One region of the Janthinobacterium sp. CG_23.4 genome, then DNA from elsewhere that is predicted to be linked to it. Evidence: predicted binding sites of a transcription regulator. Region 1 holds the regulator's gene; each other region holds the start of a gene.
The links. Region 1 encodes sigma-54, which starts transcription at its own class of promoters, with help from an activator protein. Its sites were predicted from a motif close to TGGCANGNAANCTGCTTT; they were not measured.
Positions count from the first base shown of each region.

Region 2: a site for sigma-54 is predicted at 4,773-4,790, ahead of glnA (type I glutamate--ammonia ligase). Genes of this name have one in related genera too.
Region 3: a site for sigma-54 is predicted at 4,603-4,620, ahead of H4V96_RS13260 (urease accessory protein UreD). Genes of this name have one in related genera too.
Region 4: a site for sigma-54 is predicted at 2,427-2,444, ahead of adh (aldehyde dehydrogenase). Genes of this name have one in related genera too.

Region 1 is NZ_JARXUX010000001.1:290,092-298,059, forward strand. It holds gene H4V96_RS01300 (KpsF/GutQ family sugar-phosphate isomerase) at 1-966, shown strand, start outside; gene H4V96_RS01305 (HAD hydrolase family protein) at 966-1,499, shown strand; gene lptC (LPS export ABC transporter periplasmic protein LptC) at 1,545-2,156, shown strand; gene lptA (lipopolysaccharide transport periplasmic protein LptA) at 2,182-2,763, shown strand; gene lptB (LPS export ABC transporter ATP-binding protein) at 2,763-3,518, shown strand; gene H4V96_RS01325 (RNA polymerase factor sigma-54) at 3,523-5,001, shown strand; gene raiA (ribosome-associated translation inhibitor RaiA) at 5,071-5,430, shown strand; gene rapZ (RNase adapter RapZ) at 5,745-6,608, opposite strand; gene hprK (HPr(Ser) kinase/phosphatase) at 6,790-7,725, opposite strand; gene H4V96_RS01345 (PTS sugar transporter subunit IIA) at 7,762-7,968, opposite strand, start outside.
Region 2 is NZ_JARXUX010000001.1:819,647-827,614, reverse strand. It holds gene ntrC (nitrogen regulation protein NR(I)) at 1-1,450, opposite strand, end outside; gene glnL (nitrogen regulation protein NR(II)) at 1,499-2,587, opposite strand; gene H4V96_RS03705 (DUF4124 domain-containing protein) at 2,595-3,104, opposite strand; gene glnA (type I glutamate--ammonia ligase) at 3,260-4,675, opposite strand; gene H4V96_RS03695 (rhodanese-like domain-containing protein) at 5,060-5,521, shown strand; gene H4V96_RS03690 (TAXI family TRAP transporter solute-binding subunit) at 5,609-6,961, opposite strand; gene H4V96_RS03685 (glutathione S-transferase) at 7,093-7,698, shown strand.
Region 3 is NZ_JARXUX010000001.1:2,967,024-2,974,991, reverse strand. It holds gene H4V96_RS13270 (ATP-binding protein) at 1-2,140, shown strand, start outside; gene H4V96_RS13265 (EAL domain-containing protein) at 2,315-4,519, shown strand; gene H4V96_RS13260 (urease accessory protein UreD) at 4,650-5,516, shown strand; gene H4V96_RS13255 (urease subunit gamma) at 5,542-5,844, shown strand; gene H4V96_RS13250 (urease subunit beta) at 5,875-6,204, shown strand; gene ureC (urease subunit alpha) at 6,206-7,906, shown strand; gene ureE (urease accessory protein UreE) at 7,919-7,968, shown strand, end outside.
Region 4 is NZ_JARXUX010000001.1:4,539,564-4,547,531, forward strand. It holds gene H4V96_RS20385 (sigma-54-dependent Fis family transcriptional regulator) at 1-312, shown strand, start outside; gene H4V96_RS20390 (DUF779 domain-containing protein) at 377-766, opposite strand; gene adh (aldehyde dehydrogenase) at 820-2,340, opposite strand; gene H4V96_RS20400 (TonB-dependent receptor) at 2,694-4,838, shown strand; rRNA gene rrf (5S ribosomal RNA) at 4,994-5,106, opposite strand; rRNA gene H4V96_RS20410 (23S ribosomal RNA) at 5,244-7,968, opposite strand, start outside.

The DNA of each region.
Region 1 (7,968 bases):
CGTGCCGTCGCGCTCGCCCGCACTACCTTGCAGATCGAGTCCGACGCCATCGTTGCGCTGCGTGAACGCCTGGCCACGGACGATAGCGTGGGCCGTGCCGTGGCGATGTTGCTGCAATGCAAGGGACGTGTCGTCGTCTCCGGCATCGGCAAGTCCGGCCATATCGCGCGCAAGATTGCCGCCACCCTCGCTTCCACCGGCACGCCAGCCATGTTCGTGCATCCGGCCGAAGCGGCCCATGGCGACCTGGGCATGGTCACCTCGGAAGATGCTTTTATTGCCATATCGTACTCGGGCGAATCGACCGAACTGATGGCCATCATGCCTGTCGTCAAGCGCATGGGCGGCGTGCTCATTTCCATGACGGGCAAGCCGAACTCCAGCCTTGCCCAGCTGGCCGACGTGCACCTGGATATTTCTGTTGAGAAAGAGGCCTGTCCGCTAAATCTGGCACCGACTGCCAGCACCACCGTGACCCTGGCCCTGGGCGATGCGATCGCTGTGGCCTTGCTGGACTTGCGCGGCTTTAAGGAAGACGATTTCGCCCGCTCGCATCCGGGCGGCGCCCTGGGCCGTCGCCTGCTCACGCACGTGCATGACGTGATGCGCAGCGGCGAACGGGTACCCAAGGTAGCCGTCGACGCTTCCTTGCTGCAGGCGCTGGAAGAGATGACGAAGAAGGGCATGGGCATGACGGCCATCGTCGATGCGGATAACCGCCCCGTGGGCGTGTTTACGGATGGCGACTTGCGCCGCATGTTCGAGCGTGTGCAGGATTTCACGCAAGTGGCGATCCGCGACGTCATGCATGCGCAGCCGCGCAGCATCGCGCCCGAACGCCTGGCCGTCGACGCCGTGGCCGTGATGGAGCAGTTCCGCATCAACCAGATGCTGGTCGTCGATGCCGACGCCAAGCTGGTGGGCGCCCTGCATATCCATGATCTGACGCAAGCGAAGGTGATCTGATGGACAGCGTAGCTGGCAACCTGGCGCGCGCGGCCAAAGTCAAACTGATGATCTTTGACGTCGATGGCGTGCTCACCGACGGCAGCCTGCATTTCGGCCCCGATGGCGAGATGATGAAAACGTTTAATGTGTATGATGGCCTGGGCATCAAGCTGCTGCAGGAATCGGGCGTGCAGACGGCCATCATCAGCGCGCGCCGCTCGGCCATCACGGCGCGCCGCGCGCAAGACCTGGGCATTACCCATGTGCACCAGGGCGGTCACGACAAGCTGACGCCGTTTCGCGAACTGCTGGCGCTGACTGGCTTGACTGAAGAGCAATGCGGCTACATCGGCGACGATGTCATCGATGCGCCCATCCTGCGCCGCGTGGGCTTTGCCGTCAGCGTGCCGGGCGGGCGTCCCGAAGTGCAGGGCCTGGCGCACTATGTGACGCAGGCCGGTGGCGGCCGTGGCGCGGTGCGCGAGATCTGTGAATTCCTGCTGCGTGCCCAGGATAACTACGCGCGCGTCATGGCGCCGTTCCTTGCGTGAGGCGCATCGCCTCGCCGCCAGTGATATTTGAAAGAGTGAAACCCTATGCGTAAGCCAGGAGGCGCCCATCGCTGGCGCATGATTTTTACCTTGCTGGGGGCCATCATCTTTGCGCTGGGCAGCTTTTGGCTGCTGGCGGTGATGAACAAGAATGCCCAAGACATCTCGGCTAGCAAGCATCTGGACGAGCCAGACTATTTCATCACCAATTTCAGCATGGTGCGCATGGACTTGACGGGCAAGCCCAGCTATATCGTGTCGGGCAGCAAGCTCACGCATTATCCGCTGGACGATTCATCCGATATCGACCAGCCTTTCGTGCGCAAGCTGTCGCCAGGCATGCCGCCGCTCAATATGCATGCGGAACTGGCGCATATCGACCAGGACAACACCCGGCTGCAACTGCACCGCAATGTCGTGATCGATCGCGTGGCCAGTGCGAAGGCGCAGCACCTGAGGATCGAGACGGAAGCGCTGACGGTGTTCCCGGATGAGGAAAGAATGGAAACGGACGTGCCTGTCGACATCCTGACGGGCAGCTCGCGCATCAATGGCGTAGGCATGCGAGCCAATAACGCCACCGGCGTGGTGGAAGTACACAATGCCCTGCGCATAGTGCTGCCGCCGAAACCGCGCCCGGCCGCAGCGCCAAAATGACAGAATGAAACAAGGAAACCATATTATGAAGAAGATCTTGCTGTTGAGCCTATTTTCCCTGGCCGTCATGGGCGCAGCGCATGCCGAGAAGGCCGATTCCGAGAAGGAAGCCGTCATCACGGCACGTAGCGGTCACGTCGATGACGTCAAGCAGGTTCGTACCCTGACGGGCGACGTCGTGCTGGTCAAGGGGAGCTTGATCATGAAGGCGGGCCGGGCCCTGATCACGGAAGATCCGCAAGGCTACCAGTTCATTACTTTCTGGGCTGATCCTGGCAAGCTGGCCACCTTCCGCCAGAAGCGCGATGGCGCGGGCGACCTGTGGGTCGAAGGCGAAGCTGAGCGCGTGGAATACGACAACAAGACGGAAGTAGTGAAACTGTTTTCCAATGCCAAGGTGACGCGCCTGGAAGGCAAGAAGCCGACCGATGTGGCCAATGGCGCCTTCATCTCGTATGACAGCCGCAAGGAAGAATTTGCGATGGAAAATTCCAACAGCGGCACCAGCACCCCGGATGGCGGCAGCGTGCGCATGGTGATCCAGCCAAAGACCAAGGCAGCGGCGGCGGAGAAAGCGCCAGCGACGCCTGCGCCAGGAAAGAAATAATGGACAATACACGTTGCGGCAGTACCCTGATCGTTCGCGGGCTGCAAAAATCCTATGGCAAGCGGCAAGTCGTGCACGACGTCTCGCTGCAAGTCGAATGCGGCGAAGTGGTCGGGCTATTGGGGCCGAACGGTGCCGGCAAGACCACCTCGTTCTACATGATCGTCGGCCTGGTGCCATCGGATGGCGGCAGCATCGATATCAGCGGCGTGGACATTTCCCGCCTGCCGATACACCGCCGCGCGCAGATGGGCCTGTCGTATCTGCCGCAGGAAGCGTCCGTATTTCGCAAGCTGACGGTGGAAGACAATATCCGTGCCGTGCTGGAAATCCAGACCGTCGAAGGCCGCCCCCTGAAGAAGGCCGAGATCGAGGAACGCCTCGATAAATTGCTGGCGGACTTGCAGATTGAAAAGTTGCGTGAGAACCCGGCGTTGTCGCTCTCGGGCGGTGAGCGGCGCCGCGTGGAAATCGCCCGCGCGCTCGCTACCGATCCGCGTTTCGTGCTGCTCGACGAGCCGTTCGCCGGTGTCGACCCCATCGCCGTGATCGAAATCCAGCGTATCGTGCGCTTCTTGAAGGAGCGTAATATCGGCGTCCTGATCACCGATCATAATGTGCGCGAGACGCTGGGTATCTGCGACCGTGCCTACATCATCAACCAGGGCTCGGTACTGGCGTCGGGACGCCCCGACGACATCATCGCGAACGAGTCGGTACGCCGGGTCTATCTGGGCGAACACTTCCGCATGTGAGCCAATGAAACAATCATTGCAGCTGCGCACTTCGCAGCACTTGGCACTGACGCCGCAGTTGCAGCAATCGATACGCCTGTTGCAATTGTCTACGCTGGAATTACACCAGGAGCTCGAGCAACTGCTGACGGACAATCCTTTGCTCGAGCGCCTCGACGATCCGCTCGACCGTTCGCTGCGCCTGCTGTCCGACGGCGCCTTGAGTTCCACGGCCGCGCCGGCCGAAGCGCCGCCGCAGCCTCCAAGCCAGGAGGCACCCACCGCGCCGGTCGAAGCGGAAACCTTTGACGGCGAGGCCAGCGACAGCCCTGCCGCTGGAGACGCCGGTGACAGCGACTGGAGCGAGGCGAACCGGGGCAAGGCACCCGACGACGAAGATTCCCGCCCGCAGCTCGAAGCCCATCACTGTACCCTGCGCGAGCACTTGATGGAGCAGATGCGCGTGACGGTGCTCGAATTGCGCGACCGCGCGCTCGTTGAGCTGATCATCGATGCACTCGATGACAATGGCTACCTGGAAGAATCGCTCGACGACATCCTGGCGCGCCTGCCGGAAGAGCTGGAAATCGACGCCGACGAGATGCGCACGGCCTTGTCGCTGTTGCAAAGTTTCGATCCGCCCGGCGTGGGTGCGCGTAATGCGTCGGAGTGCCTGGCACTGCAAATCAAGCGCTTGCCGCACATCGCCATGGTGACGCGGCGCATGGCCCTGGTGATCGTGGAAAAGCACCTGGCCTGGTTTGCCCAGCGCGATTTCAACAAGTTGAAAAAAGCCCTCAATTGCGATGATGAAGACTTGCGCGAAGCGCAGACGGTGATTCGCCAGTGCAATCCGCATCCGGGCGCCGTGTTCGCCTCTGACGTGTCCGATTACGTGGTGCCCGACGTCGTCGTCAAGCGCGCGCGCAATGGTTGGCAAGTCACCCTGAACAACGACGTCATGCCGCGCCTGCGCGTGAACGCCATGTACGCCAACTTGCTCAAGCAGGGCAAGGGCGAGGGCGCCATGGGCGCACAGTTGCAGGAAGCCAAGTGGCTGATCAAGAATATGCGCCAGCGTTTCGACACGATCTTGCGCGTGGCGCAGGCGATAGTAGAAAGACAAAAGAACTTTTTTTCGCATGGGGCCGTTGCCATGCGTCCCCTTGTACTCCGTGAAATAGCTGATACACTGGGATTACACGAGAGTACTATCTCGCGGGTAACAACCCAAAAGTACATGCTGACCCCGCATGGCATGTTTGAGTTGAAATATTTCTTTGGTAGCCACGTCGCCACCGAAGCGGGGGGCGAAGCATCATCGACGGCGATACGGGCATTGATCGTGCAACTGACAGGAGCAGAAGACCCTAAAAATCCTTTATCCGACAGTAAGATTGCGGACATGCTGGGCGAGCAAGGCATGGTGATTGCGCGACGTACTGTTGCCAAATACCGGGAAGCGTTGAAAATTCCGCCAGTGAGTCTGCGTAAGTGTTTGTAAGTTTTTTTCGGTTCCTCTGCGGGCCGGATAGGATGGACCGCACGAACCCGATCATCTTTAGGAGTGTGTATGAATCTCACCATCAGCGGACATCATCTCGAAGTGACACCAGCCATCCGTGAATACGTACAAACGAAGCTGGAGCGCGTGAAACGGCATTTCGATCAAGTTATCGATATTGCCGTGATACTGACCGTGGATAACCTCAAAGAGAAAGAAAAACGTCAAAAGGCCGAAGTCAACCTGCGTATGAGTGGCAAAACCGTCTATGTGGAAAGCCTGGCGCAAGACCTGTATGCCGCAATCGATATGCTGATCGACAAGCTGGACAGGCAAGTGATGAAGTACAAAACCAAAGTGCAAGGGCACGGTAAAGAGGCGATCAAGCATCTGCCAGACAACTCGGACGAAGAAATCGCCGCCGCTTAAGCGGCCCGCGACTTCCAAACGGTTGTGATCAACTAAGGGCGCACATTGCGCCCTTTTTTGCGCCTGTCGCCCTTGTCGGGCTACCATCATGGGAACGCAAAGTTCCGTCCGAAGACGCTAGAATGTGTGCACTTTGACTTCTTTCCTGCCTGGCGGGCCTGCTGGCTCGCATCTGCATTAAGAATACCGGATCACAGCATGGCGAGCGGCAGGAAAAGGTGTTGGAGTAGCGCAACTTCGCCTGGCACTGCGCCGCCCAGGCAGTGAACGTTGCCCGCTACCTGCGCCGATGCGCAACAGATTTTATGCGCGTCTTACCCACGTTCGCGATGTCGCAAGACGACGCGCTCGTTCGGGCTGAAATACTGTGCCAGCCGTTCCGCCATGTACACCGAGCGATGCTGGCCACCTGTACAGCCGAGTGCCACGGTCAGGTAGCTGCGGTTGTCGGACTTAAAGGATGGCAACCATTTTTCGATGAAGGCGCGGATGTCGGCCAGCAGTTCCAGCGCGCTGGGCTGTGCGTCGAGGAAGGCGATCACGGGCGCATCGCGTCCGTCGAGCGGGCGCAGCGTCAGGTCGTAATAAGGATTGGGCAAGGCCCGCACGTCGAAGACGAAATCGGCGTCCAGCGGCACGCCCAGCTTGAAGGCGAAGGATTCGAAGAACAGGGTCAGCGGTGCGCGTTCCGAGGCGACGATATCCTTGACCCAGGCGCGTAACTTGTTGGCGCTCAGCTCTGAGGTATCGATTACATGGCCCAGCTGTTCGATGGCAGACAGGCGTTCGCGCTCTTCAGAGATGCATTCGATCAGGGTGCGGCGGCTGGCTGGATTCTGATTCGGACGCAATTCGTGCGACAGCGGATGGCTGCGCCGCGTTTCCGAGAAGCGCGCTACCAGCGAATGCGTGGTAGCCGTGAGGAACATGACCTTGACGTCGTGCCCCTGGTCGCGCAGCAGGGTGACATTGTGCGGCAGGCTGGTCAGCGACTCTGCGCTGCGCGCATCGACGGCGACGGCCAGTTGTGATGCGCCTTCGTCGAGCAGCGTTTGCACCAGGCTGGGCAGCAATGCCGGTGGCAGGTTGTCGACACAGTAGTAGCCGGTATCTTCCAGCACATTGAGTGCGACGGATTTACCGGAGCCGGATATTCCGGTGATGAGGACGATATGCATAACCCGATCATACAATAAAGATCGGCATGGCGCCCCCGAGGCAACTCTCTTTACAAATTATTGCAATGTCATATGTGTATTTCGTAGGTCGGCTTAGCGCAAAGCGCGTAAGCCGACACCACCTTGGGCGTCAACAATGTCGTCGGATTACGCGGGGCTTTGCCCCGCTAATCCGACCTTGTTAATCGCCACTCATTGCCAATCTCTGCCGCTCCATGAACTCTTGCAAGGTATCGATGCCGCGCAGTTGCAAGATGGTATTGCGCACGGCCGCTTCCAGTAGCACGGCGATGTTGCGGCCGGCGGCGACGGGGATGACAACCTTGCGCACGGGCAAGCCGAGCACGTCTTCCGTGGGGAACAGGAAAGGCAGGCGCTCGACTTCTTCTTCTAGCGCGTTGCGGCGCACCAGATGTACGATCAGTTTCAAGCGCATCTTGCGGCGCACGGCTGTTTCGCCAAAGATGGCCTTGATATCGAGCAAGCCCAGGCCGCGTACTTCCAGCAGGTTTTGCAGCAGCGGTGGGCAGCGACCTTCGATCATGTTCGGCGCGATGCGCGAAAATTCCACGGCGTCATCGGCCACCAGACCGTGGCTGCGCGAAATCAGTTCCAGGCCCAGCTCGCTCTTGCCCAGGCCCGAGTCGCCCGTGATCAGCACGCCCACGCCCAGCACGTCCATGAACACGCCATGCATGATGATGCGCTGCGCCAGCTTTTTCGACAGGTAGACGCGCAGGAAGTCGATCACTTGCGCGGCCGGCAGCGGGGTCGAGAACAGGGGAATGTTTTGCTCGTCGCAGATGGCGAGGATATCGGGTGGCGTTTCCAGGCCTTGCGCAATGATCAGCGCCGGTGGACCGCCAGCGATCAGTTCGCCAATGACGTGGGTGCGCGTGTTGACCTTCAGGCGCTGATAGTAATTGATTTCCTGATGACCAAAGACCTGGATGCGGCCCGGATGGATCAGGTTCAAGTGGCCCACCTGGTCGGCAGCCGACGAGACATCGCCCGAGATCAGGCGTTCGCCGCCGGGAAAGCCGGCGAACCAGCCCAGTTGCAGACTTTCACGATTATCGTCGTACAGGCGTTGTATCGTCAGTGGCGTTTGCAACATGGCAGTCTTCTTCAGGAGTGGAGGAATACCTGAAGTTTAACCCGCCGCTTGCAGGCTGGGTTGCCAATTGACGATGCGCGCATGCACCGATTTCGGATCTGGATCCGTGGCCAGTGCCGTGCGGAAGGCATCGTCGGAAAACATTTCAGCAATTTCTGACAAAATTTCCAGATGCTGCTGGGTAACATGATCGGGAATCAGCAGAAAAAACAGCAGATTGACGGGCTTACCATCGGGCGACTC
Region 2 (7,968 bases), 530 kb from region 1:
TGCGGGTGATGGTGTTGCGGCCGATGCCCAGGCGCACGGCGGCGTCATTCTTGCGCCCGTGCGTATGCTTGAGCGCCGTCTTGATCAGGGCCGACTCGAATTGCCGCCCCAGCACGGCCATGACTTCTTGCTGCCCCGCGCCCAGCATTGCGGCGGCCTGCAATTCCAGCAAGCCGATCCAGCCCGGCGGCGCGCCGTTGACGGGTACGGCAGCCTCGAATACCTGGCCACCATGCGCATGAGCAACGTTCGCTGGCGCCACGTCAGCGCAGGCAGACGCGGTCGCAACGTCGCCCTGCCCCTGCGTCAATTCCAAGGGCAAGTCCTTGATTTCCACCGTCTGGCCCGGCGCCATCACGGTGATCCAGTTGCACAGGTTTTCCAGCTGGCGCACATTGCCGGGCAAATCGAGGCTGCTGAGGAACTGCATCGTCGGCTCACTCATGCGCTTCGCTTCCACGCCCAGCTGGCGCCCGCTTTGCACCAGGAAGTGGCGCACCAGGATGGGGATATCCTCGCGCCGCTCCCGCAAACTGGGCAGGCGCAAACGGATCACGTTCAGGCGGTGATACAAGTCTTCGCGGAACAGGCCGTCGCGCACGCGCTGCTCAAGATTCTGGTGCGTGGCGGTAATGACGCGCACATTCGCCTTGATGGGCTGATGCCCGCCGACGCGATAGAAGTGGCCGTCGGACAGTACGCGCAAGAGACGCGTCTGCAGGTCGAACGGCATGTCGCCGATTTCATCGAGGAACAAAGTGCCGTTCTCGGCTTGCTCGAAGCGGCCACGGCGCGTCGTCTGCGCGCCCGTAAATGCCCCGCGTTCATGGCCGAACAATTCCGATTCCAGCAAATCTTTCGGTATAGCCGCCGTATTGAGGGCAATGAAAGGCTGCGCCGCGCGCGGACTATGCTTGTGTAACGCGCGCGCCACGAGTTCCTTGCCGGAACCTGATTCGCCCGTGATAAGCACCGTCACATTCGATTGCGACAGGCGGCCGATGGCGCGGAACACTTCCTGCATGGCCGGTGCCTGGCCAAGGATTTCCGGCGCTTCCGACGGGCCCGATTCGACGCTGGCCTCGCGCAGGCTCTCGTCGAGCGCGCGGCGGATCAGTTCGACAGCCTTGTCGATATCAAACGGCTTGGCCAGGTATTCAAAGGCGCCGCCCTGGAAGGACGCGACGGCTGAATCGAGGTCGGAAAAAGCCGTGATGATAATCACAGGCAAGCCGGGAAAGCGCGACTTGACCGTCTGCAGCAATTCCAGGCCAGACGCGCCCGGCATGCGGATATCGGACACGAGCACTTGCGGCGTGTCAAATTCCAGTGCCGCGATAGCATCGCGTGCATTGGCAAAACTCTTGGTAGCGAGATTTTCCCGCGCCAGGGCTTTTTCCAGCACCCAGCGGATTGATTCGTCGTCGTCAACTATCCAGATTGGCTTCATTAGTGTGTGCGTCCCGCAATGGATTTCATGGGTGGGATACCCCCTCGCTTATGGCAAGGGTAGAACGATCCTGAAATCGGTGTATCCAGGCCGGCTTTCGCACTCGATCACGCCCAGGTGCTGTTGCACGAAGGTTTGCGCCAAGGTCAGCCCCAAACCGCTGCCGCCTTCCCTGCCCGACACCAGCGGGTAGAAAATCCGGTCACGGATCTGAGGTGCGATGCCCGGTCCATTGTCAATGATATGCAAGTCTAATGCCAGGGCGTAACGGACCTTGGCCAGGGTCACTTGGCGCGCCACGCGCGTCTTGAAAATCAGCTCCGCATCGCCCGCCTCGATGCGCTCGGCCAGCGCTTGCGCCGCGTTATGCGCGATATTGATCACGGTTTGTATCAATTGTTCCTTATCGCCGCGAAACTCGGGAATCGAGGCATCGTAATCGCGCGCAATGGTCAGCCCACTGGGAAATTCGGCCAGGATCAGGCTGCGCACGCGCTCACACACTTCGTGGATATTCACGTCGCCCACGATGTGCGGGCGGCGGTGCGGCGCCAGCAGGCGGTCGACCAGGGTTTGCAGCCGGTCCGCTTCCTTGATGATGACCTGCGTGTATTCGCGCAGCTCGCTCAGGTGCAGGGCCGGCAATTCCAGCTCCAGCAGCTGGGCCGCGCCGCGGATACCGCCCAGCGGGTTCTTGATTTCATGCGCCAGATTGCGTATCAGCTCCTTGTTGACCTGGCTCTGGTCGAGGATGCGCTCCTCGCGGTCGAGTTTTAACTGCTGCACGTTTTCGCGCAGCTCGATCAGTACGCCGTCGCTCGGCGCGTCGAGCGCGCTGACGATGCTGTGCACGCGCAGCGGCTCGCGCCCCAGGCGCTCCAGGCTCAGATCCTGGCGCAAATCGGAGAATTTATGTTCGAGCGCCTGCGCGCAGATGCCGGCCAGCTCTTCGGGATTGAGGAACAGCGCCGTCAACTTCTGCCGCGAGAGCGCTTTCAGCGAGCTTTCCAGCAAGTTTTCAGCCGCCGCGTTGGCATAGCTGATGTGCCCGTCGCGATCGAGCAAGATCACGGCAGAAGCCAGCAAATCGAGACCCGCCAGGTGGGCGGGACGGCTGGGAGGGTTGTGTATTGTCATGGTCTGCTCATCGGATATTGGCGATCTCGCGTTTCAGCGCTTCGACGTTCTGCTGTGTGCGGCCAAGGTTGTCCCTCAACTGCGCCACGCGTTCCTGATATTTCGCATAGTTACGCTCATTACCCTGGCGCTCGGGCTGGCCGGCGTTCAGTTCCAGGCGCTGGGCCGCCAATTTCTGTTCTTCGCTGCGCAATTCGTCCTGCAGGATCTGGCGCCGGTCCAGGTCGCGCGCGCGCTGCTCGGCGCCGTCAACCTTGGGAAACGCCCCGGCGGCAGGCACCGCCGTGGCCAGCGCCTGCGTGGCGGGCCGCGCAAGCGGGCCGGTCAGCGGCGCCGTCTTGCGTGGCGGCTGCGTCATGGCGCCAGGCAAATCGAGCAACTGGCAATGCTTGCCCGCCAGCTTGTCCGTGTACGTCTTGTGTCCGTGCGCATCGGCGCACACATACAACTGCGCGTGCGCCTGCGCCGCTGCAGCCAGCAATGCGGCCATCAACGCGATTCTGTCATACTTGCTCAATCTCGACTCCTGTCGGCACCTGCCGCATCGTTCCTGGGCCGACTATACAACACGTGCTGCCGCCGCATGGGCGTACTGCATAAAAAAACGCGGGCAAGACCATCGCCTCACCCGCGTTTTTCACTCACTACCGGCAAGTTGCCGGCATGGCGCCATTACAGCGAGTAGTACATGTCGAACTCGGCTGGATGCGTGGTCATGCGCATGCGCTGCACGTCCTGCATTTTCAATTCTAGATAAGCGTCGATCATGGAATCGCTGAACACGCCACCACGGGTCAGGAACTCGCGATCCTTGTCCAGCGCATCGAGTGCTTCTTCCAGCGAAGCGCACACGGTAGGGATCAGTGCGTCTTCTTCTGGCGGCAGATGGTACAGATCTTTCGAGGCTGCTTCGCCCGGATGGATCTTGTTGGCAACGCCGTCCAGGCCAGCCATCAACAGTGCAGCGAAACACAGGTACGGGTTCGCCAGTGGATCCGGGAAACGCGCTTCGACGCGGCGGCCTTTTGGATTGGCCACGTGCGGGATACGGATCGAGGCGGAGCGGTTTTTCGCCGAGTACGCCAATTTCACCGGAGCTTCATAGCCTGGTACCAGACGCTTGTACGAGTTGGTGCCCGGGTTGGTGATCGCATTCAATGCCTTGGCGTGCTTGATGATGCCGCCGATGTAGTACAGGGCGAAATCGGACAGGCCGGCATAGCCGTCGCCAGCGAACAGGTTTTTGCCATCTTTCCATACGGATTGATGCACGTGCATGCCCGAACCGTTGTCGCCAACGATAGGTTTCGGCATGAAGGTAGCGGTTTTGCCATAGCTGTGCGCCACGTTCCACACCACGTATTTCAGGTTTTGCGTCCAGTCGGCGCGCTCGACCAGGGTCGAGAACTTGGTGCCGATTTCATTCTGGCCGGCGCCGGCGACTTCGTGATGGTGTACTTCAACCGGGATGCCCAGCGATTCCAGAATCAGGCACATTTCCGAACGCATGTCCTGGAAGCTGTCCACTGGTGGCACCGGGAAGTAGCCGCCCTTGACGGTAGGACGGTGGCCGCTGTTGCCGCCCTCGATATCCTTGCCGGTCGACCATGAACCTTCGTCCGAACCGATCTTGACAAAGCAACCCGACATGTCGATCTTCCAGCGCACGCTGTCGAAGATGAAGAATTCTGGCTCAGGGCCGAAGTAGGCGGTGTCGCCCATGCCCGACGATTTCAGGTAGGCTTCGGCGCGTTTCGCGATCGAGCGCGGGTCGCGGTCATAGCCCTTGCCGTCCGATGGTTCGATCACGTCGCACTGCATGAACAGCGTGGTTTCTTCCATGAACGGATCGATATTGGCGGTGTTTGGATCCGGCAGCAAAATCATGTCGGACGCTTCAATGCCTTTCCAGCCAGCGATCGAAGAACCGTCAAAGGCGTGGCCCGACTCGAATTTATCCATGTCGAAGTGCGACACGGGAACCGTCACGTGCTGCTCTTTACCACGGGTGTCGGCAAAGCGGAAATCAACGAATTTGACTTCGTTTTCTTCTACCATCTTCAAGACTTCTGCGGCTGTCATTGCCATGCGTATCTCCTAAATGAATGTGGGGTGAGCCGACCTTAATGCGTCTGGGCTGATGCAGCGAAGCAAACATTGCGTGCCACCAAAACTCACAAGGATCATAGCAGATTCCATGCCAGCTCCAGAAGCAGCGTGGTAGCGACAGCAGAATACCTGCCATCCCCGTGAAAATTTTCATGCCCGGGTTTTTCACACGCGTTTGCATCACGTTCAGAATGCACTATGCAAGTGCAAAAAACAAACAACGCACTATTATCGTGCATTTTTTGCGGATTCCTGAAAAATGCCTTCTTGTGGTGCATGCGCCGTGCAGCGCGTATCCCCATTTGCGCGATGCGCACGGCGCACTATAATCGTTTATCCCTTTCCACTTTCACCGAGGACGCCATGACTACCGCCGCCGACATCCTGAGCACTGCCCGCAGCCGGGCCAATGAAGGTACGCCGTATGCCGGTGCCGTCACGCCGCACGAAGCGTATGCACTGCTGCAGGGCGATGCCGGCGTCAAGCTCATCGATGTGCGCACGAATGCCGAGCGCGACTGGGTCGGTCGGGTTGACATCGCCGACACCCAGCATGTCGCGGTGCAATGGGCCACGTATCCGGGCGGCGTACCGAATCCCGCCTTCCTCGCGCAACTGGCAGCCCAGACCGGCAAGGACGCGGTACTGCTATTCCTGTGCCGCTCCGGCGTGCGTTCGCGCCATGCGGCCAAGCTGGCGAGCGAACACGGCTATGCGAACTGCTTCGACATCCTCGAAGGCTTCGAGGGCGACAAGGACGCCGATGGCCACCGCAAACAGATCGGCGGCTGGTGCAAGGCGGGACTGCCGTGGCTGGGCGCCTGAGGCCAGGAGCAACTGAAGCGCTGTGTATCCGGGCTAGGGCCAGGGCTGGGCCTCGGCCAGATGCCGTTGCCAGCGTGGCTGGACGCTTCAGGCACGCTCGCCCGCGTCAAGCGCTGGAGGCTCTGCCATCAGGCCCAAGATGCGCTTGCGCACGAAATTGATGTGGCTGCGCAAGCCATACAGGCCATCGGCAAACGACAGCGGAATCGAGATCTGGTTGACCATTTCCTCGATCTGGTCCAGCCGCTGCAATTGCGCCGCATACACTTGCGCGCGCTGCGCTTGCGGCACGTCTTCCAGCGCCTGCTCCACCGTGCGCAACTGGCCATACCAGCGGTACACGCGCGAGCGGATACGCCACACATACAGCGGTGGCACCACGCGCGATAGCGGCAAGATCAAGGCACCGAGCGCCACCACCAGCACCCACATGCGGTCAAAGAAATTGGCCAGCCAAAAACTCATGTAGCGCTGCAGCACGGGCGCGCCATCCTTGTAAAATTTCAGCGCTTCAGGCGCGACGGGAATTTCCGTATAGCGCGCGGACGGGAACTGCCCCTGCTGCTGGAACCAGCCCGTGCCGCCGTGAATGCGGGCCGCCGCCTGGACGAACAGATCCATCAAGGCAGGATGCAAGTCTTCGCGCGCAACCAGGGTAGCGGTGGGCGCGATCAGGTGGTAATCCTGGGCGGGGATGTTTTTGCCCAGGTCGACGATGCCGCGAGGCAAGACCACATGCGTGAGAAAAGGCAGGCGCCGCGTGTACGCCTCGGCTTGCGAAAAATCGAACAGCTTGATGCCCGGCGTTTGCAGCAGCATCTGGATCAGCGGCGCTTCCGGCGCCGAGCTGAATACGAGACCATCGATGCGCCCTTCCAGCAGTTCCACCGTGGCGGGCGTATTTTGCAAGTCGCTCACGCTCAGTTCCGTGGCATCCACACCATTGGCGGACAGCAACTGCCGGAACAGGCCAGGCACACCCGTGCCTGGCGGCCCCAGATTGATCTTCATGCCCTTCAATTGCGTCAGTTGCGTGACCGCCTTGTCTTCGCGCAGGAACAGCCAGACAGGTTCCGTAAACAAGCTGCCCAGCGAAATCAAGCCATGGCGCTCGGCATCGGCGTGCTCTGTCGAGCCGCTTTGCACAAAGGCAATATCGGTCTTGCCGCTATTTAAGCGCTGCAAGTTGTCCTGCGAGCCCAGCGATGGCTGCAAGCTCACCTTGATGCCGTGCTTGGCCAGGGTAGCCGCATAGTTCTTGCCAAATTCTTCATATGCGCTGTTGTCCTGCCCCGTCGACAAGCTCACCTGGCGCGGCGGCGCCGGGTCGACCAGCCAATAAGCGAGCGCGCAAAACGCGCCCACCAGCAGCACAGTGGGACCGGCGGTGGCGAGGAAATCGCGCACGGAAAAGCGGCTGAACGCGAGGATTTTGGACATGTGGTGGCGCATGGGTTTCATGGGTGGCTACGATGCCAAGAAAAGCGCAACTACGCAAGGCACTTTCGCCGCTGCGGCGTGGCCATTTCGGCTACAGTGGCAGATCCATCACCTGCGCCTTGGAGCCCTGCATGCTGAAAATTCTTGGAAAAGCCGCCTCGATCAATGTCCGCAAAGTCTTGTGGACCTGCGAGGAACTCGACCTGCCGTACGAACGCGAAGACTGGGGCAGCGGCTTTCGCGCCACCGACGAGCCGGCCTTCCTGGCCCTGAATCCGAACGCCATGGTGCCGGTGCTGCTCGATGGCGACCTGGTGCTATGGGAATCGAACACGATATGCCGTTACCTGTGCGCCCAGGCGGGCCGCGAGGACTTGCTGCCGACTCATCCCCGCGCCCGCGCGGAAGTGGAAAAGTGGATGGATTGGCAAATGGGCGACTTGAACAATAGCTGGCGCTACGCCTTCATGTCGCTGGTGCGCCACAGCCCCGCACACCAGGATGCGGCGCAGCTGGCGGCCGGGATTGCCGGATGGAACAAGATGATGGGCGTGCTCGAACAGCAGTTACAGCGCACGGGCGCGTATGTGTGCGGCCAACAGTTCAGCCTAGCCGATATCGTGCTGGGCCTGTCCGTCAAGCGCTGGCTGATGGCGCCCATGCAACGCCCGGACACGCCCGCCATTGCCGCCTTCCACGCGCGCCTGGAAGATAAAACCGCCGTATTTGCCGGCTAGCCGGGCACGATGGCATCGCGCCTGCCGCCGATGGCATGGCAAGCGCAAGCGCAAGCGCGAGCGCGGCGCACGCCCTGCAGCGAAGCTGGCGTCATGTAGCGTACCAAAAAAACCGGCCACAGCGGCCTAATGCCGTTCAGTTAGTGTGTTAGTGATGCTATTTTTTAGCCCAAGAACTAGGACAGGGGTCGGACCCGCTGGGGGAATGTGCTTCAATGGAGCACATTCCGATCACGAAGTGACCGACCCCAGCTCTTTGCCGCTGGGGTT
Region 3 (7,968 bases), 2.7 Mb from region 1:
CGGTGGCGTGTCCATCGTGCTGGCCGTCAGCGTGGCGCTGACCTTCGTCGTCACGGCCTTGCTGCTGGTGTTTGCCGTACTGTTTTACCAGTCCGAACGCAGCCAGCGTTGGCAGCAGCTGCATGACAGCCTGTCAGTGAGCGCTGACCAGTTGGCCGTGGCCATCGAACTGCCATTGTGGAATCTGGATGAAAAGCAGATGCAGGCCATCATGCGCAGCATGCTGGGCAAGCGCGAACTGGTAGCCGCTGCCCTGACGCCGGGCATCGGCAAGGAAGCGCTGGCCCTGCGCCGCAATGCCGACGGCAGTATCGACAGCCTTTCCTCGCTATCGCCCGATCCGGCCTGGCTGGTGCAGCGGCGCCCCGTGACGATAGGCGGACAAGTGATCGGCGGCGTTGCCGTCTATGCGACGCCGGCCCTGCTGAACGCGCAGCTGCGGCAGCGCGCGCTGGGCATCGGCGCCATGATCGTGGCGCTCGACGCAATCCTGCTGGCCAGCATCTGGCTGCTCATGTGGTGTTTGATGCTCAAGCCCTTGAAGATCATCGGCCAGTACGCGGCGGGCGTCAAGGCGGGGCAGGGCGAAGCATTCGGCACGCCGCCGAAAGCGTGGTTCCAAGGCGAGCTGCGCACTCTGTACCGTTCCATCCGCGACATGGTGGCGCTACTCGACAGCCGCTACCGTGCCCTGCAACGCAGCGAAGAGCGCGTGCAGATGGCGACGGGTGCGGCCAGCATCGGCATCTGGGACTGGAACGTCAGCAGCGACGCATTGCAATGGGATGAACAGATGTATGCGCAGTTCAAGGCCGATGCGGCCAGCGCCATGGCGCCCGCGGCGATCTGGCGCGCGGCGCTGATGCCAGAGGACGTGCCGGCCGTCAAAGAGGCTCTGCGCGCCGCGCTCGGCAGCGGCAAGGCGTTCACGCACGAGTACCGCATCCTGTGGCCCGATGGCACCATCCGCTACATCAAGGCCGATGCCGTGATCTTTCGCGATGGGCTGGGCCGGCCCATGCGCCTGGTGGGCTCCAACTACGACATCACCGCGCACCGCGAGGCTGAACTGGAACTGCTGCGCCACCGCCATCATTTGGAAGAGCTGGTGGCCGAGCGCACGAGTGCCCTGTCGGTGGCCGTTAGCCAGGCACAGGCAGCGAACCGTGCCAAGAGCACCTTCCTGGCGAACATGAGCCATGAATTGCGCACACCCTTGAATTCCGTGATCGGTTTTTCGCGCCTGATGGCCGCCTCGCCCAATATGCAGGACGAGGAAAAGCGCAACCTGGCCATCATCCACCGCTCCGGCAAGCATTTATTGACGTTGATCAATGAAATTCTTGACTTGTCGAAGGGCGAGGCTGGGCGCTTGCAGGCGCAGGCGAGCGTGGTGGCGCTGGCACCCCTGTTGCAGGAAGTCATGGACATGCTGGGCATGCGCGCCGAGCAGCAGGGACTGGCCCTGCGCCTCGATTGCACGGATCTGCCGGCGGCAGTGTTGCTCGATGCGACGCGCTTGCGCCAGGTGCTGCTGAACCTGATGTCGAATGCCGTCAAGTTCGCCGGCAGCGGCGAGGTCACCTTGCGCGTGCGCGCCGAATGGCGCGATGACGCCACATGGTGCCTGTCGTTCGCCGTCAGCGATACGGGCATCGGCATCGCCCCGGAGGACCAGCAGCGCATCTTTGAGCCATTCGTGCAGGCCGACAGCGCGGGACCGAAGGATGGCACGGGCCTGGGCTTGGCCATCTCGCGCGAATTGGTGCAGTTGATGAAAGGCGAACTGACGCTGGAGTCCATGGCGGGGCAGGGGGCTACCTTCCGTTTCAGCATTCCCGCGCAGGCAGCGCAGGTGCCGGCACAGGTGCAGGCACCCATGTCGCCAGTCATGTCGCTGCAGGCGCAAGTGGCGCCGCTACTGCAGGCGCAAGATTTGCGATTGCTGTCCCGGGACGAACGCGCCGCCCTGCAGACAGCACTGCGCGAATTGAACCTGGTCAGGGTGGGGCAGTTGCTGGCGGCCTTGCCGCCGGCGGCGGCACCGTTGCTGGCGCCGCTGCAAGCCATGCTCGACCAGCATCAGTACCGGCAGCTCTGCATCTTGTTGGACAGTGAGGTCGCGCTGGCGCCTAGCTGAAAAGTGTGGGCTGACAACATCAAATGCGATGAAAGAAGGGCTCAGTGCCGTGGATTGATGGTGCTAAATTGCAATAAAGATTATGATGATGGTATGTAGCTCATTGCAACGAAATGTCTTGTCCAGCGTGGCAATTGACTGCCGCGCCTCATCCAAAGCTGAGAGAACTGCTACATGCACCGCGATTTTTCCGAAGTGAATGCTAAGGGCGAAGTACTGATTGTTGAAGATACACCTGCTTCGCTGAAGTTGTTGAGCGATTTGCTCAGCGGCGCCGGCTATGCGGTGCGCCAGGCGCCGAACGGTGAACTGGCGCTGTGGACGGCCCAGGCGCGCCCGCCGGAGCTGATCTTGCTCGACGTGCGCATGCCGGGCCTCGATGGCTTTGAAGTCTGCCGCCGCCTCAAGCAGATACCGTCGCTGTGCCAGGTGCCGGTGATTTTCCTGTCGGCGCAGTACGATACGGACGACAAGGTGCGCGGCTTTGCGCTGGGCGCCGTCGATTTCATCGCCAAGCCCTTCCAGGCCGAGGAAATTCTTGCTCGCACCGATGCGCACGTGCGCCTGGCGCGGGCGCAGCTGCAGCTGACACAAGAGCGGGCCAACCTGGAACGGCGCGTGGTCGAACGCACGGCCGAACTGGAGCAGGTGGCCAGCACCCTGGCACGCGAAGTGCAGATCCGCCGCGCCAATGAAGCATTGCTGCGCCTGTCGGGCCAAGTCTTTGAGGCCACCCAGGACGCCATCCTGATCACCGATCCGAGCGGCGTCATCGTCACGGCCAATCCTGCGTTTACACGCATCACCGGCTACGCGGCGCAGGATGTGGTGGGTACCGACATCATGCGCCTGCACGCCGAGCACACGGGCGAAGCGGTGTTGCTGGCCTTGCGCCAGGGCTTACATAGCAGCGGCTGCTGGTCGGGCGAAGTACAGACGCGGCGCAAGGGTGGCGACACCTATCCCTGTTTGCTCAGCGTGTCGACCGTGCATGGCCCGGACGGTGACGTGATCAACTACGTGGGCGTTTTCCTCGATATCAGCGAGCGCAAGGCCGAGCAGCATCTGATCGACTTCCTCTCCTACCACGACGCGCTGACCGGCTTGCCGAACCGCGTGCTGCTGCGCGAGCGCTTTGGACAAGCGCGCACCAACGCCCTGCGCGACGGCCAGCAAGTGGTGCTGATGTGCCTAGACCTGGACCGCTTCAAGAATATCAACGATTCGCATGGCCAGGCCGTGGGGGACAAGGCGCTGCAAGTGGTGGCGCGTTTCCTCTCGGGTTGCGTGCGCGAGGGTGACACGGTGGCGCGTCAGGGCGGCGACGAATTCCAGATCCTGCTGCACGACGATGTCTTGCTGGGGCGCACGCTGGCGCTGGCGCAAACCATTCTGGCCGGCTTGCGCGAAGAGCTCAGCGTCGACGGCGAGCGCCTGGCGCTGACCACCAGCATCGGCATCGCCATGTGCCCGGCCGATGGCGACAGCCTCGACGACGTGCTGCGTCACGCCGACACGGCCCTGGTGCGCGCCAAGGAAATGGGGCGTGATCATTACGCTTTCTTCACGGAACGCATGGGTAGCGATATCCGCGCCCGGCTGGCCATGCAGCAGCAACTGCGCGGCGCCATCTGCCGTGATGAATTCAAGGTGCATTACCAGCCGCAAATGTGCTTGCGTACGGGCGCCTTGCTGGGCGCGGAAGCACTGCTGCGCTGGGATAACCCGGTGCTGGGCAAGGTGCCGCCCGGCCTGTTCATCGCGCTGGCCGAGGAATACGGCTTGATCACGGCCATCGGCGAATGGGTGCTCGAAAGCGTATGCGCACAAATTCGCTCCTGGCTCGACGCGGGCCTGGGCAGCATCAAGGTGGCCGTCAACCTGTCGGGCAAGCAGTTCGCGCAGGATCACACGGTGCCGTTCGTCGAGGCGGTATTGCGCAAATACGCTATCACGCCCGCCTGCCTGGGTATCGAGATCACGGAAAGCACGGTGATGGGCGACCCGGACAAGGCAGTGGCGGCCCTCACGCGCCTGAAGGATATCGGCGTCGGCATTTCGCTCGACGACTTCGGCACCGGCTATTCCAGCCTCGGCTATCTGAAGCGCTTCCCCATCGACGTGCTGAAAATCGACAAGTCTTTCGTCGACGACGTCACCACCAGCAGCAGCGACGCGGCCATCGCCCGTTCCGTCATCTCGCTGGCGCACAACCTCGACATGCGCGTCATCGCCGAAGGCGTGGAAACGCGTGCACAGGTAGACTTCCTGACGCAACATGGCTGTGACGAAATGCAGGGCTATTATTTCAGCCCTCCGCTGGCGGCGGCACCGTTTACGGTCTTGCTGCGCGAACGGCGTACTCTGGCCTTGGCATAAAACACTGCGGTGCGGCCGGTGCACCATGCCGGTGCGTCCACCGCCGCGTGGTGCGCAATGTTCGCTATTTCTTCTCCTGACGCTGGCACATATCCTGCTTAGGTAGTCGCTTATTTACGCGATTGCCCGTATGCCAGACAGCACCCACCCAGCCATCCCCTCACAGGCCCGCGCGCATGACGCCTGGCAGGCGCATTTGCGCCTGGGTTTTGCCTGGCGTGATGGTGTCAGCCGCCTGGTCGAACGCACGCACAGCGGCCCCTTGCGTGTGCAAAAGCCTTTGTATCCGGAAGGCGGGGCCGTCTGCCACGCCATCATCATTCATCCGCCCGGCGGCGTGGTGGGCGGCGACCAGCTGGCCGTCGATGCTACGGTGGGCGAAGGCGCGCATGCCTTTCTCACGTCACCGGGCGCCGCCAAGTGGTACCGTGCCAACGGCCATGTCTCGGGCCAGCACATCGTGCTGCGCGCCGGTAGCGGCGCCACCATCGAGTGGCTGCCGCAGGAGAGCATCTTTTTCAATCAGGCTTGCGTGCGCCTGCGCCACGAGGTGGAACTGGCGGCGAACGCCAACTACATCGGCTGCGACATCGTCTGCCTGGGTCGCAGCGCTGCTGGCGAAATTTTTAACCAGGGCAGCATCGCCCAGCAGGTGCAGATCCGGCGCGGCGGCAAGCTGCTGTGGTGGGAGCAGGGCATGCTGGCTGCCGGCGGTCCGCTGATGGCCAGTCCCCTTGGCCTGGCTGGCCACACGGTATGCGCCACCCTGATCGCCGTCGGCCGCCCCCTTGCTGCCGCCGTGCTGGCTGCCTTGCGCGAGATCGAGGTGCCGGTTGGCGCCGTATTCGGCGCCACGCACATGAAATCGCTGGTGGTGGTACGCCTGCTGTGCGGCGACAGTGAGGCGGCGCGCAGGATCATGCTGGCTGCCTGGCTGCTACTGCGCCCCGCCATGCTGGGGCGCGATGCCGTCGTACCCCGTATCTGGAACACTTGATCAGAAAAGAGGCACAAGGAAAACCATGGACCTGACTCCCCGCGAAAAAGACAAGCTGCTCATTTTTACGGCCGCGCTGCTGGCCGAACGGCGCCTGGCGCGCGGCTTGAAATTGAATTATCCGGAAGCGGTGGCCTTGATCAGCGCCGCCATCATGGAAGGTGCGCGCGATGGAAAATCGGTAGCGCAGCTGATGTCGGACGGTAGCAAAATACTCTCGCGCGCCGACGTCATGGATGGCATCGCAGAGATGATCCCCGATATTCAGGTGGAAGCGACCTTCCCCGATGGCAGCAAGCTGGTGACCGTGCATCATCCGATAGTGTAAGCATACCAGCGACATTGAAAGGAGTTCCTCATGACACCAGGCGAATACAAATTGGAAGAAGGCGTAATCACCCTCAATGCAGATCGCGCCACGGCCACCGTGGTGGTGGCCAATCGCGGTGACCGGCCTATCCAGGTCGGCTCGCACTTCCACTTTTTTGAAGTCAACCCGGCGCTGGACTTCGAGCGCTGGCGTGCCTACGGCATGCGCCTCAATATTACTGCCGGTACCGCCGTGCGCTTTGAGCCGGGCCAGCGGCGCACGGTGGAGCTGGTGGCGCTGGCAGGTGAGCGCAAGGTCTACGGCTTCAATGGCGCAGTGATGGGCGAACTGCAAGACACTCCACCAGGAAAGGATTGATATGGCCAGCATTGCCCGTAGTGCGTATGCCGAGATGTTCGGCCCCACCAAGGGCGACCGCATCCGCCTGGCCGACACGGAGCTGTTCATCGAGATCGAGCACGATTATGCGATCTACGGCGAAGAAGTGAAATTCGGTGGCGGCAAGGTGATCCGCGACGGCATGGGCCAGTCGCAGCGTTGCGCTGCCGAGGTGATGGATACCGTTATCACGAATGCCGTCATCCTCGACCACTGGGGCATCGTGAAAGCCGATATCGGCCTGAAAAATGGCCTGATCTTCGGCATCGGCAAGGCGGGCAACCCGGATATCCAGCCCGGCGTGACCCTGGTCATCGGCGGCGCGACCGAGATCATCGCCGGTGAAGGCTTGATTGTCACGGCCGGCGGCGTCGACACGCACATCCACTTCATCTGCCCGCAGCAGATCGAAGAAGCCCTGATGAGCGGCGTGACGACCATGCTGGGCGGCGGCACGGGACCTGCCGTGGGCACGGCCGCCACCACCTGCACGCCGGGGCCATGGCATTTGCACGCCATGCTGGCGGCAGCCGATGCCTTCCCGATGAACCTGGGCTTCATGGGCAAGGGCAATGTGAGTTTGCCTTTGCCATTGGAAGAGCAGGTGCGCGCGGGCGCCATTGGCTTGAAGCTGCACGAAGACTGGGGCAGCACGCCGGCCGCCATCGACAACTGCCTGTCAGTCGCAGATCGCATGGATATCCAGGTGGCGCTGCACAGCGACACCCTCAACGAAGGCGGCTTCCTGGAACACACGCTGGCTGCCTTCAAGGATCGCACCATCCACACGTTTCACACGGAAGGAGCGGGCGGCGGCCATGCGCCCGACATCATCGCCGCCGTGGGACAGTCGAACGTGCTGCCCTCGTCGACCAACCCGACGCGCCCGTTTACCGTCAACACGCTCGACGAGCACCTCGACATGCTGATGGTGTGCCACCACCTGGACCCGGCCATTGCCGAAGACGTGGCGTTTGCCGAGTCGCGCATTCGCCGCGAAACCATCGCCGCCGAAGATATCTTGCATGACATCGGCGCCATTTCCATGATGTCATCGGACTCGCAAGCCATGGGCCGTGTTGGCGAAGTGATCATGCGCACCTGGCAGACGGCGCACAAGATGAAGGTGCAGCGTGGGCCGCTGGCGCCCGACACGGCGCGCAGCGACAATTTCCGCGCCAAACGCTATATCGCCAAGTACACGATCAACCCGGCCATCACGCATGGGATTTCCCATGTAGTCGGCTCCATCGAGGCGGGCAAGATCGCCGATCTCGTGTTGTGGAAGCCGGCCTTCTTCGGCGTCAAGCCATCGATGATTTTAAAGGGCGGCATGATCGCCGCCGCGCAGATGGGCGACCCGAATGCCTCGATTCCCACGCCGCAGCCGGTGCATTACCGCATGATGTTCGGCGCCTTTGGCGGCGGCCTGAAAAAATCTTTTACGTTTGTCTCGCAGGCGGCCTACGACCTCGATATTGGGCATCAGTTGAAACTGAATAAAGCCGTCATCGCCGTGCAGAATATGCGCGGCTTGCGCAAGCAAGACATGCTCCATAACGGCGCCACGCCACATATGGAAGTGGACCCGGAAACCTATGCCGTGCGTGCCGACGGCCAGCTGCTGGTATGCGAGGCCGCCGCCGTGCTGCCCATGGCGCAGCGCTATTTTCTATTTTAAACAGGAGGCATCATGCTCACATTGCATACCAAGCTCGGTGCGAACGACGACCGCACGCCCTT
Region 4 (7,968 bases), 4.2 Mb from region 1:
CATAAGTGGCCTGGCAACTTCCGCCAGTTGACCAATCTGTTGCGCACGGCCATCGTCATGGCTGGCGACGAGCATGAAATCTGTTTGCGCCACATGCCAGATGATTTCCTCGACGATATTGAGATGACGCAAGCCCATGCCGCCAGCCCAGGCGCGGATTGCATGATCGCCGCCGGCGCCAACCTGGAAGAGATGGAACAAAATGTGATCCGCAAGTCGCTCGATGCGCATGGAGGCAACGTCTCGGCCACGGCCAGGGCCCTGGGCGTATCGCGCAACACGATCTATCGCAAGCTTCCACATCTGAAATAGTTTATAGCAGATGCGGAAAGAAGTGCGACGTCTTGCGCTGCCCATACTGATGAGCATAGGTGTATCAGGTCTTGCTGTGCTCTAGCGGCTGGGCATGCAACAACGCGCACTCTTCATCGGTGAACAGGCGTGAGCGCGTCAAGAAGCGCTTGCCCGTGCCGTTATCGAGTGAAAACATGCCGCCATTGCCATCGACCACATCGATAATCAACTGGGTATGCTCCCAGTAAGCGAACTGCTCGATTCCCATGTAAAACGGTGTGCCATTCAAATGACCGAGATAGATATCGGTATCGCTGACATCGAACTCGCCCAGCGCATAGCACATGGGCGCACTGCCATCACAACAACCGCCCGACTGGAAAAACATCAATGGGCCGTGACGCTCGCGCAACTTGTCCATCATTTCAAGCGCCGCTTCGGTGGCGACTACCCGGGCAATTATTGCATTCATGGCATCCCTTTCTGCACGCCGCGCCTGGCTAAGAGCGCGGCGCGTGTGCCAGTTTAGAAGAAACCCAGGGCTTTCGGGCTATAGCTCACCAGCAAGTTCTTCGTTTGCTGGTAGTGATCGAGCATCATCTTATGGTTTTCACGTCCTATACCTGATTGCTTATAGCCACCGAATGCGGCATGGGCTGGATACAGGTGGTAGCAATTGGTCCATACGCGGCCGGCCTGGATGGCGCGTCCCATGCGGAAGGCGCGCGAACCGTCACGCGTCCACAAGCCGGCGCCCAGGCCATACAAGGTATCGTTGGCGATAGCCAGCGCTTCGGCCTCATCCTTGAAGGTGGTCACGGAGACGACAGGCCCGAAAATCTCTTCCTGGAAGATACGCATCTTGTTGTTGCCCTTGAAGACGGTCGGACGCACGTAATAACCGCCCTCCAGGTCGCCTGCCTGTGTATTGCGCTCGCCGCCAGCCAGCACTTCGGCGCCTTCCTGGCGGCCGATATCGAGGTAGGACAGGATTTTTTCCAACTGCTCCTGCGAAGCCTGGGCGCCGATCATGGTGCTGGCATCGAGCGGATTGCCCTGCTTGATGGCAGCCACGCGTTTCAATGCACGTTCGATGAATTTTTCGTAGATTGATTCCTGGATCAGCACGCGCGATGGGCAGGTACACACTTCTCCCTGATTCAGCGCAAACATGGTGAAGCCTTCCAGGCACTTATCGAAATAATCATCGTCGGCATCCATCACGTCTTCAAAGAAGATGTTCGGCGACTTGCCGCCCAGTTCCAGGGTGACGGGAATCAGGTTTTGCGCCGCGTAACCCATGATCAAACGGCCCGTGCCCGTTTCGCCCGTAAACGCGATTTTGGCGATGCGCTTGCTCGACGCCAGCGGCTTGCCCGCTTCCAGGCCAAAACCATTGATGATGTTCAACACACCAGGCGGCAGCAAGTCGCCTATCAGTTCGATCAATACCATGATAGAGGCGGGAGTTTGCTCGGCCGGCTTCAAGACGACGCAATTGCCGGCGGCCAGGGCTGGCGCCAGTTTCCACACGGCCATCAGAATCGGGAAATTCCAAGGGATGATCTGGCCCACGACACCCAGCGGCTCATGGTAATGATAAGCATAGGTCTCCGCATCGATTTGTGCGACGGAACCTTCTTGCGCGCGGATACATCCGGCGAAGTAACGGAAATGGTCGATGGCCAGCGGAATGTCGGCATTCATCGTTTCACGGATCGGCTTGCCGTTATCGATGGTTTCCGCCGTGGCGATCAGGCTCAAATTCTGTTCGATGCGATCGGCGATGCGGTTCAAGATGTTAGCGCGTTCGGCAGGCGAAGTCTTGCCCCAGGCATCTTTGGCGGCATGGGCGGCGTCCAGCGCCAGTTCCACGTCTTCCGCCGTGGAACGGGCGATCTCGCAAAATGGCAAGCCGGTGATGGGCGTAATATTGGGAAAATATTCACCTTTTACTGGTGCAATGAATTTTCCGCCTATGTAATTGTCATAACGTTGCTTGAAAGGGTTGGCGACGCCCAGTTTGCTGATGTCTGCAAAATTCATGTCATCCTCTATCGGCTTAATTAGAATGGAATTACTGAAATAAATATCAAACGTCTTGGTACAGATGGGGTGAGTACAAGAAGTCTTGTGCAAATGCCGTGCCAGCTCACCGCCGCACGCCGGTGATTCTTCCCGGGGGACTGTGCGCGCGTCTTGAACAAGGCAGGTGTATCCTGCGCCAATCCACGCCAGCCCTGCTGCGTCGCCCCTTTGTTGCTGCACAATGGAACAGGTGTACCAAACTGCAACACCTGCTCCTGTGCCACGAAGGAATCACCATGCCCCATGGCAATTTGCGCACGGCAATACGCACACGCGACTAAGCACGCTTTTATTCAGATTGGAGAACCCGCATGCAGCATCGTTTCCGCTTGAACGCCATTGCCAGCCTGTTTGTCGCTGGCAGCGCCACCCTCGCCCCCCACGTTTTCGCCGCCGAGTCCGCTGACCTGGCCGCCGGACAAGTCATGGATACGGTGGTCGTCAGCGGTAGCCGCATCGCCCGCCCCAGCAAGGAAGTGCCAGCCTCGATCGATGTAGTCGACAGCGCCCGCATCCAGGAGGGCCAAATCCGCGTCAACGCTTCGGAAGCATTGGCTGGCGTGCCGGGCCTGGTGGTGCAAAACCGCCAGAACTACGCGCAAGACTTGCAAATCTCCTCACGCGGCTTCGGCGCCCGCTCGGCCTTCGGCGTGCGCGGCATCAAACTGATCAGCGATGGCATTCCCGCCAGCATGCCCGATGGCCAGGGCCAGATCGCCACTTTCAACCTCGATACGGCCGAGCGCATCGAAGTGCTGCGCGGCCCCTTCTCTGCCATCTACGGCAACCACTCGGGTGGCGTGATCCAGCTGTTTTCCAAGGTTGGGAAAAATCCCCCGTCCGTGGAGCTGAACGTTACGGGCGGCAGCTACGGCACCAGCAAGCTGGACCTTTCGGCGCAGGGACAGGCCGACGGCATCGGCTACGTGCTGGACGGTTCGCGCTTCCGCACGCAGGGTTTCCGCGCCCACAGTGCTGCCACGCGCGAACAGGCGTTCGGCAAGATCACGCTCAAGCCGAATGTGGACAGCAAGCTGACCATCGTCGCCAACAGCCTGCACCAAGGCAATACACAAGATCCCCTGGGCGTCACCTGGGCCACGTTTGCCACAAACCCGCGCGCAGGCGAAACCGACACCACCGATACGCAAAACCCGAAGCGCACCTTTGCCGAACGCTACAACACGCGCAAGAGCATTGACCACCAGCAAATCGGCGCTACCTATGAACAGTCATTCGGCGACGACCGCCTGCATGTGACGATGTATGGCGGCAACCGCGATGTGATCCAGTACCAAGCTTTTAGTAGAGTGTTTCAGGCGCCAGCTAGTCATTCGGGCGGCGTGGTCGACTTTCAGCGCCACTTCTATGGCATCGATAGCAACTGGCTACACGTGAACCAGTTGGCCGGCGGCACGCTGAGCACTACCATCGGCATCGATTACGGCCACTCCAGCGACAAGCGCACCGGCCATGAAAATTACATGGGCAATAGCTTGGGCGTAAAAGGCAAGCTACGCCGCGACGAGCACGATGTCGTCTCCAGCCTCGCTCCGTATATTCAGGCGCAATGGCAAGGCGGGCCATGGCTGCTCAGTGCAGGTGTGCGCTACAGCAAGATGAAAGTCGCAGTCAACGACCACTTTCTCAGCAATGGCGACGACAGCGGCAAGCTCGAGTTCAGCCACACTACACCGGTGCTGGGCCTGCTGTATAAGCTGACGCCGAACGTCAACGTGTACGCCAGCGCCGCGCGGGACTTCGAAGCACCGACCCTGAACGAACTGTTTTACTCGGGCATGGGCGGCGGCTTCAATTACCAGCTAAAACCTGCCACCAGCAGCAACCTGGAAGCGGGCGTCAAGACCAGGCTCAACAACAACACGCATGTAAACGCGGCCGTATTCCAGATCAAGACCAGCGATGAACTGGTGGTCGACAACAAGAATTCAGGCAATGGTCGCACCAGCTATATCAACGCCAGCAAGACCTTGCGCCAGGGCATGGAAGTATCTCTGGACGCCAGCCTAGGATATGGCTTCACGACAAAAGTGGCGCTGACCAGCCTATACGCCGTATATGACCAGGCCTTCGGCAGCGCGCGCAAAGGCAGCCGTTTGCCAGGTGTACCCAGCGCCAACCTGTTTGCGGAACTGGCGTGGAAAGATACGCTTGATCGCTTCGGCGCGGCGCTGGAAAGCGTGGCCAGCAAGCAAGTGTACGCGGAAGACAGCAACAGCGAAAAACCGGCACCCGGCTACACGGTGTTCAACGTACGCATGAATGCCAAACAAAGCACGGGCAACTGGCACTTCAAGCAATTTGTCCGCCTGAACAATCTTTTCGACAAGACCTACGTAGCTTCCCTCATCATCGGCGACAGCAACAAGCGCTACTACGAAGCGGCACCAGGCCGTAATTGCTTGCTAGGTTTCAGCGCCCAATACAGTTTCTAAAAAAAGCCCGCGCCTCTTGCGATGCGCGGGCTTTTTATCTTGCTGCTGAATAGCTGGGGCTAACACTAAAACCAACAGACGAAAAAAAACCCCACCATTGCTGGCGGGGTTTTTCTCTAGGTGCAACAGCCGAGAGCTGTTGCACCAAATAACAAGCCTGACGATAACCTACTTTCACACTGGTTGCAGCACTATCATCGGCGCAAAGTTGTTTCACGGTCCTGTTCGGGATGGGAAGGGGTGGGACCAACTTGCTATGGTCATCAGGCATAACTTGTACTGGCGCTTGTTCTCGGTAGAGCAACAAGGCCTGAATCTGGAAGAAGCAAAGATTTTTGGGTAATGAATGGTATCAACAAACTCACAACGTTGTACCGTCTTATCCTCTGTACCTGCTAAGGTTATAGGGACAAGCCGTACGGGCAATTAGTACTGGTTAGCTTAATGCATTACTGCACTTCCACACCCAGCCTATCAACGTCCTGGTCTCGAACGACCCTTCAAAGAGCTCAAGGCTCTGGGAAATCTCATCTCAAGGCAAGTTTCCCGCTTAGATGCTTTCAGCGGTTATCTCTTCCGAACTTAGCTACCCGGCAATGCCACTGGCGTGACAACCGGTACACCAGAGGTTCGTCCACTCCGGTCCTCTCGTACTAGGAGCAGCCCCCTTCAAATTTCCAACGCCCACGGCAGATAGGGACCAAACTGTCTCACGACGTTTTAAACCCAGCTCACGTACCACTTTAAATGGCGAACAGCCATACCCTTGGGACCGGCTACAGCCCCAGGATGTGATGAGCCGACATCGAGGTGCCAAACTCCCCCGTCGATATGAACTCTTGGGAGGAATCAGCCTGTTATCCCCAGAGTACCTTTTATCCGTTGAGCGATGGCCCTTCCATACAGAACCACCGGATCACTATGTCCTACTTTCGTACCTGCTCGACTTGTCAGTCTCGCAGTTAAGCACGCTTATGCCATTGCACTATCAACACGATGTCCGACCGTATCTAGCGTACCTTCGAACTCCTCCGTTACACTTTAGGAGGAGACCGCCCCAGTCAAACTGCCTACCATGCACTGTCCCCGATCCGGATAACGGACCAAGGTTAGAACCTCAAACAAACCAGGGTGGTATTTCAAGGTTGGCTCCACGAGAACTAGCGTCCCCGCTTCAAAGCCTCCCACCTATCCTACACAGATTGGTTCAAAGTCCAATGCAAAGCTACAGTAAAGGTTCATGGGGTCTTTCCGTCTAGCCGCGGGTAGATTGCATCATCACAAACATTTCAACTTCGCTGAGTCTCGGGAGGAGACAGTGTGGCCATCGTTACGCCATTCGTGCAGGTCGGAACTTACCCGACAAGGAATTTCGCTACCTTAGGACCGTTATAGTTACGGCCGCCGTTTACTGGGACTTCAATCAAGAGCTTGCACCCCATCATTTAATCTTCCAGCACCGGGCAGGCGTCACACCCTATACGTCCACTTTCGTGTTTGCAGAGTGCTGTGTTTTTATTAAACAGTCGCAGCCACCAGTTTATTGCAACCCTTTCACCCTCATGGAGTAAACCAATCAAGCTACCGGGGCGTACCTTTTCCCGAAGTTACGGTACCAATTTGCCGAGTTCCTTCTCCCGAGTTCTCTCAAGCGCCTTAGAATACTCATCTCGCCCACCTGTGTCGGTTTGCGGTACGGTCTCGTATGACTGAAGCTTAGAGGCTTTTCTTGGAACCACTTCCGATTGCTTCGTGAACAAGTTCACTCGTCTCAACCCCTTGAATTGCGCGCCCGGATTTGCCTAAGCGCCTTCTATGAGCCAAAAACCAACTATTCCAACAGTTGGACAACCTTCCGCGATCCGTCCCCCCATCGCATCATACGACGGTGCAGGAATATTAACCTGCTTCCCATCAGCTACGCATCTCTGCCTCGCCTTAGGGGCCGACTCACCCTGCTCCGATGAACGTTGAACAGGAAACCTTGGGCTTACGGCGTGGAGGCTTTTCACCCCCATTATCGCTACTCATGTCAGCATTCGCACTTCTGATACCTCCAGCATCCTTTACAAGACACCTTCGCAGGCTTACAGAACGCTCTCCTACCATATGTGCGCTCCTTTAAATACACTCGATGTTCGCAAGAGCTTTGGTCTCTACTAACTTGCTTCGCAAGTAAGTATTGCCCAGCTCTGCTCTATCAATGCGCTTAAAGGAGCGCACATATCCGCAGCTTCGGTGACTGGCTTAGCCCCGTTACATCTTCCGCGCAGGACGACTCGATCAGTGAGCTATTACGCTTTCTTTAAATGATGGCTGCTTCTAAGCCAACATCCTGACTGTTTTAGCCTTCCCACTTCGTTTTCCACTTAGCCAATCTTTGGGACCTTAGCTGGCGGTCTGGGTTGTTTCCCTCTTGACGCCGGACGTTAGCACCCGACGTCTGTCTCCCAAGCTCGCACTCATCGGTATTCGGAGTTTGCAATGGTTTGGTAAGTCGCAATGACCCCCTAGCCATAACAGTGCTCTACCCCCGATGGTGATACTTGAGGCACTACCTAAATAGTTTTCGGAGAGAACCAGCTATTTCCAAGTTTGTTTAGCCTTTCACCCCTACCCACAGCTCATCCCCTAATTTTTCAACATTAGTGGGTTCGGACCTCCAGGGCGTGTTACCGCACCTTCATCCTGGCCATGAGTAGATCACTTGGTTTCGGGTCTACACCCAGCGACTGATCGCCCTATTCGGACTCGATTTCTCTACGGCTTCCCTATGCGGTTAACCTTGCCACTGAATGTAAGTCGCTGACCCATTATACAAAAGGTACGCAGTCACGGAACAAGTCCGCTCCTACTGTTTGTATGCACACGGTTTCAGGATCTATTTCACTCCCCTTCCGGGGTTCTTTTCGCCTTTCCCTCACGGTACTGGTTCACTATCGGTCGATTACGAGTATTTAGCCTTGGAGGATGGTCCCCCCATATTCAGACAGGATGTCACGTGTCCCGCCCTACTTGTCGTACGCTTAGTATCACCGGTCTGATTTCGAATACGGGACTATCACCCGCTACGGTTCCTATTTCCAGAGGATTCTTCTATCAGTCCGACTATCACGTACAGGCTCTTCCC